2 regions of the Planococcus versutus genome follow, and region 2 is predicted to be linked to the other one. Evidence: riboswitches for the same ligand, from Rfam matches in the RefSeq annotation. Region 2 holds a riboswitch; the other holds the start of a gene.
What was found. Region 2 has a riboswitch for FMN ahead of I858_RS10260 (ECF transporter S component). Riboswitches for the same ligand answer to the same signal wherever they lie in the genome.

Region 1 (3,167 bases), 890 kb from region 2:
ATGAGAACGTTCAAAAGCACTAATGCCTGTCGTTGTATCTTTATGATCCACACTGATCGTAAAAGCAGTTCCATATTCATCTGTATTATGGTCTGTCATAAGACCAATTTGTAAATTTTGAGCGATTGATTGGGCAAGTGGTACGCAGATCAAGCCTCGTCCTTCAGTCGCCATCAAATTGACGATTTCAGGGGAAGCGAATTCTGCCAATGCGACAAAATCACCTTCGTTTTCTCGGTCTTCGTCATCGATGACGATGATGGTTTTGCCTTTTTTCAATTCTTCAATGGCTTTTTCTACTGTGTAGAACATTTTCTCAGCGCCTCCTTTTAAAATCCATTTTCCGCCAGCCAGTTTCTACTGATTTTTGGTTCTGCTGTTTGAATGCGTTCCGTATACTTTGCCAGTAAATCACATTCAATATTGACCTTTTCCCCAATGCCTTTTTCGCCTAACAGCGAATCTTCTCGCGTAGTTGGAATCAGAGAAATGGTTACTGAATTGTGGTCGAGATAAAAAATGGTCAAGGAAGTTCCATCAACAGCGATAGAGCCTTTTAGCATCATATACTTCATGAGTCGAGGTTCCAGTTCAATCGTTTTAGTCATAGCATTCGCTTCTTTTTTTACTGAACGGATAACGCCAACGCCATCAATATGACCACTGACAAAATGGCCGCCAAAACGGCCGTTAGCCGGCATCGCACGTTCTAAATTCACCCGTGCTCCTGCTTTTAATCCACTCATAGTTGAAGACTTGACCGTTTCCGGAATGACATCCACTGTGAATGTCTTAGAACTGAATGTAGAAATAGTTAAACAAACGCCATTAATGGAAATGCTGTCTCCACGTTTAACGTCTTCTAAAATTAGCGCACAGGAAATGGTTAACTCCATTGCTTGTGGCTTAGAGCGAACTGAGGCAACCTGTCCGACTTCTTCAACAATACCTGTAAACATTTAGGCACACTCCTCCGTTCTGTTCAAAACATATTCAATTGAGATCGTGCGATTTATTGGGTACTTTCCACCAAGGGGCGTATGGGTGGTGAGAAAGGGATCGTTCAGAAGGGTTTGAATTTGTAGATAGCTATACATGTGCCTTACTTCTTTATCAAGACGGCCAGTTGGATGGCAATTTTTTGTACCTTGAAGAAGCTCGTTTTCCGCTGAGGAAATGAGCAGGGTGAAAGACCGTTGACTTGTATTTCCAGAGACTTCTCCCTGATAAAGGTTTTTGGTCATACAAATTCCTCCTTTCAATTTTAACTCATTGAAAAGAAGAGACACATAACGAAACCGATTTCTAGATTCTTCTCCCATCCAGACTGTAACTGTCGGTGCCGGAGTTTCACCAGCTCCACCGTTTGAACGCTTTACGCATAGTGGCCTATGCGAGTTATCGTCCAACCGGGTCACGGACTTGCAGTTTCCTGCTCACCGCCGGTAAGGAATTTCACCTTGCCCCGAAGAATTAGATTCGTAGTTTCGTCTCTTTCATAGTAGCATAGTAAGAAATCGAACTATATACATTTAGCTGATACTTCCAACGAACTCCAGTCAAGTCGAATTCTATATCCCTTAAACAACTGTCTATTTTAAAGCCTATCGCTATTTCAGAAAGGACGAGTTACTATGTCTCATCACCATGCAGTGAAAGGCGTCAGAGTAGATGCCGAAACACGTTGTGCTCATTACCATTCACCCATCGACCGAATTGCCATCAAGTTTTTTTGCTGTCAGCACTACTTTCCCTGCTTCGAATGCCACCAAGCTACAGGCTGCGGTAACCATCAAGTTTGGCCAAAAGACCAGTTCCAAGAAAAAGCAGTACTATGCGGGAGCTGCGGGCATGAACTTACTATCGATGAATATTTAGCCTGTGCATCTACTTGTCCCAACTGTTCTTTGTCTTTTAATCCAGGCTGCAGCGTGCATAAGCAGCTTTATTTCGGATAAAAGCTAGAAGCCCTAGAAAAATGACCTTTTAAAAAAACCAATAAAGCCAAGTGAGAAATTATATCTCACTTGGCTTTATTGGTGTGTAAAGACATTACAAGCTGCTCTCCTTTAGAGCGCATAATTCGTCTACCTGTATCTTCAAATCCTGCTTTTTGGTATAAGCGTTGCGCAGGAATGTTACGCGCATTGACACCTAACACCACTTGATCGAAATCTGGAAACTCCATTTTCATAAACTCTGGAAGTGCAAAAATAGACCCTGTCGCAATTCCTCGCCCTTGATATTTCGGATTTACAGAAAACCCTCTCAATAATAAGGCTTTTGGATTGTTCGAATATTTTTTTCGGTCTTCCGATTCATCCAATTCGAAAAAACCCACATCTTCTCCGCGTGCTTTAATAATAATAAAATGCTTTAACGGATCTTTAGCATCTTTTTCAATAATTTCTAAAGGCAATCGTGTAAACTCCAGCTGATGTGTGGGCAAATCGTAACCGATTGATCGTTTCGAGGAGTAGCGATGCAATGTCACTTCTCTTTTTTTAATCATGTTAAGTAGACCTCCTTGTTTGCGTTCATTGTCTTAAACTGTCAGGCATCCTCCAGATTCAAAAAGATAGTCAGAAGACTATTGAATAGAAAAAGCTGCATCCACTTCAGCTTTACTCTTTCTTCAATGTCACTACGACAATTTCAGGCAGATTAAAAATACGGACAGGAAAAGTACTATTGCCAAGTCCACGACTAACAACCATTTTCGATTGATCTTTTTCAAAGATCCCTTCCGTTACTTTCGGAAACCAGCCTTGTCCTGGAGCAACCAAACCGCCAAGTCCAGGAATTCGAATTTGGCCGCCGTGGGCATGTCCTGAAAACACTACATCCACTCCAGCTTCTGCATAAATCGGAAAATATTCAGGACGATGCGCTAACAACAAGGTAAAGTTGTCTGTCAGTTGCGCATGCTCAAGACTCTCTTGCGTAGCTTCGTCCCCGTGTATCTTAGGTTCTGTCAAAGGATCGTTGATTCCTGCAAGCTGGATTGACGATTGTCCTTTTTCCCATTCAACTTGCTCATCTTCCAAAACCACGACATCTCGTTTACGCAACGCAGCTGTTATTTCCTCAATATTATTGGAAGCCACTTCGTGGTTTCCTGTCACGTAATACACTTTACTCATCTCGACAAGCGCATCAACTAATAC
Region 2 (3,167 bases):
ACGGTTGCTGCAAATCCATTAAGAACCGTGTCATAAGCAAAACCTTCTTTAACAATTATGTTTAAAGCACGCATTTCTTTTTTAGCTAATGCTTGCTGCGCTTTTACATTCTTTTTGACTTTTGTTTTGGCATCATTAGAAAATGCTTTGCCTTTTGACTTTACAATTGCACGTTCAAGTCCCACTGGTTTTTTTGACAAGTGGACAATTACATCGACTGTCTCCTCACCAGACTTTTTTTCAAGTGCTTTGTGAAGTCGTGGCTGACTGTCGATCACACGAAGTTGATCGGCGATAGCTGCTTTGATTTCCATTTGACTTTGCGTTTGTTGGTTTTCTTTAACAGAAAGATTTTGCTCTGCTGAAACCGAGAACGGTGACAGGAGCGAAAAAACCAACACGAAAGTCAGAATGGCGCTGAAAAGTTTAATAAAATTGACTTTTGACAATTTCCATTTCCCCTTTGCTTTTTTGTTCACACAAATCAGAATTGCATGACAATTCGAATGTTAACATAAGGAGAGAAGAAATTGTATGTTTCTTGAATATAAAGAATAATAGGGGTATGTATAAATATTTTGTAAACTGTAATAATACTTAAAATAATTTTCATAATTAGAGCTAATTTTTTAAAATTCGGTATCTACACATTATGAGTTTTTTTAATAGACTAAATCTCACAACACTTCTTTAATATTATTAGTTCCATTTCCATTCTTTTTTGTTTAAATAATAAATTTCAATCTTCTTTTTATTTTTTATATTATAATCTTGCTTTGTTGTATTTATATTCATTGTTTATCAAGACATTTTCATATGATTATTCATTAAAGCATTTAATTAGTTGTGTAATTTCACAAACGACAAAAACAGGTAGCGAAAAGTTTTGCTTTTCGCTACCTGTTTTTTCGTATCACCATCCTGTTAAATTAAAATGGCGCATCGTTTTTTATTTTATGACAAATAATAGGTACGCTGCTTTTCAATCCAATTGTGCATGCTGCTAAACATAAGCAAGACAATAGCTGTCAAAAGAACGCCTTTAATTAAGTTAAATGGTAAAATCCCTAAAACGATCGTCCCGAATAGAGCAGTTCCCGTTTCTGCAGGCATGTTGAGGAAATACGTATACATCGGCAAAAAGACAAAATAATTTAAAACACTCATTCCAATTGCCATCGACAATGTACCGACTGCTAAGCCGAATGCCATTCCTTTTTTCGTCGCCACTTTTTGATAAATAAAATAAACGGGCAAAATAAACAGCAAACTCGTCACTAAATTTGCCATATGACCAACAGGTACTCCAGTAGGACTTCCTGCAAAAAGCCAATCTAGCACGTTTTTAAAGAAAGCAACTAATATTCCTGCTACTGGCCCCATCGTAATTGCTGCGATTAATGCAGGCACATCACTAAAATCCACTTTTAAAAAAGCAGGTAGCGCTGGCAATGGGAAGTTAAAAAGCATTAATATAAAAGAAATACTGCTCAACATTCCAATGACAATCATCGTTTGTAACTTTTTATTCTTCATGTTCCTCTCTCCTTGTAGTGATTCACCAGAAGAAAAGTTTAGACCTCGCATTTACATATAAAAACCCTTAAGCATTAATTACTTAAAGGAGAAAAGGCACACTTAACAAGCGTTCCGTCTACATGTAAACGACAAACGTCCGCACCTTCACCTTCTCCCATCCAGACTATACTGTCGGCTTTGGAGTCTCACCAAATCCTGCGTTTTACGGCTCGCGGGCTTATGAACAGAGTTCAATTACCGCCGGTAGGGACTTGCACCCTGCCCCGAAGATGAATCGTTATTTTGTTATAGCCTAATCGTAGTATAAAAAAGCAGTGTTGTAAACAAATTTGTTTACAACACTGCTTTTCTCATTGCGCTGTCCATTCCAGTAAATTTGGTGCTATAGGAATTGGCAAAGGTAGGCTAAAGTCAAAGCCATTCCAATTGACTGGTTGCAGCCCTTCGATTTTAGCTTCTTTATGAAATGAATTGGCTGTTAATGTCAGACTTTCGATCATTCGTACAGCGTCTAACTGATTGATGGCATTTAAGTCGACTTCTGTTTCAAATCGAACTGTCACAAGCTTATCAGTTTCAATTACTTGAAAAACTAAGTCTTCGGGAATTGTTCCACTATACAAATCACTCGGACTTTTAGTGAGTGAACTAATAGCTTCGCTCACTGAAGCAAAAGGCATATCGTATCCTGGCGCAAGATAAATGTCACCATTTTTTGCAGCCACTGAGTAGTAAGCAAGATTTTCTTGAGTAGGCACTCTACTTTCAACAGGACCAATTTGAGAAAACTCTGCAGCTGATCCGTCTTTATTGACCACTTCAATTTGATCTGCATCGTTAAAACTTGCTGATAGTGTATTGAAATAGATACCTATACTTGCAGAAGCCTTATCGTATTGATGATCTTGTGGCAACATATGACGAATGCCTGTAGTAGTTTTTTCTAATGTCCCAATATAAGGATGATAGTTATCAAAACCGAGTGCTTTTTCATTAATATCATCAGCGTATTTTTGGTACAACTCTAAAGATGTGGGGACCAAACTTTTAAAATCGCTCGCAATTTCTTCAGCTGGAATCAAGAACGTCACAGGCACTACAATTGCTTGCACAGTCAGTCCAATAGTCATAACAGTTTGATCACTAATCTCGCTTTCATAAACCGCCGTTCTCACTGTATCTTCTACTTGTGCTGTAGAAAACTGATCCGATTCACTTTCGTTAGAATCCTCAACTTCTGATAATTCGTTGTTTTCCTTCATTGTTGCTGATGACTCATCTGCTGCATCACTAGAATCATTTTTTGTTTGAGCAAAGTCAATTCCGTTTTGACTAATGATCGAAGAAACTAAAATACCCATAGCTATAAAAGCTAATGCTGCAATCAAAATTGGTAACCACGGTTTCCGAGGTTTCTTCACTGATTTTCGTTGAACTAATTGATTGTAAACTCTTTTTTTTGACCGGTTGTCTTTTATCTCGGGGAACTCCTTTAACAAATCTTCGATAGCGTCATCGGTCCATTTGTTATTCGGCATTGTCATCTCCCCTTTCTCTAGCTACTAATTTTTCGCGTAAAGCTTTTATTGCACGATGTTGCGTAGTTTTTACTTTTCCTTCAGTCCAAA

Region 1: it holds a riboswitch for FMN, as region 2 does, so the genes downstream of both, I858_RS14460 (hypothetical protein) here and I858_RS10260 (ECF transporter S component) in region 2, are expected to answer to the same signal.

Annotation. Positions count from the first base shown of each region.
Region 1 is NZ_CP016540.2:2,876,069-2,879,235, forward strand. It holds partial or broken gene ribB (3,4-dihydroxy-2-butanone-4-phosphate synthase) at 1-312, opposite strand, end outside; gene ribE (riboflavin synthase) at 330-959, opposite strand; gene I858_RS14460 (hypothetical protein) at 960-1,244, opposite strand; FMN riboswitch at 1,307-1,477, opposite strand; gene I858_RS14465 (CHY zinc finger protein) at 1,635-1,958, shown strand; gene I858_RS14470 (GNAT family N-acetyltransferase) at 2,024-2,512, opposite strand; gene I858_RS14475 (metallophosphoesterase) at 2,625-3,167, opposite strand, start outside.
Region 2 is NZ_CP016540.2:1,987,031-1,990,197, forward strand. It holds gene I858_RS10255 (S8 family serine peptidase) at 1-449, opposite strand, end outside; gene I858_RS10260 (ECF transporter S component) at 955-1,536, opposite strand; FMN riboswitch at 1,682-1,814, opposite strand; gene I858_RS10265 (hypothetical protein) at 1,890-3,077, opposite strand; gene I858_RS10270 (RNA polymerase sigma factor SigX) at 3,067-3,167, opposite strand, start outside.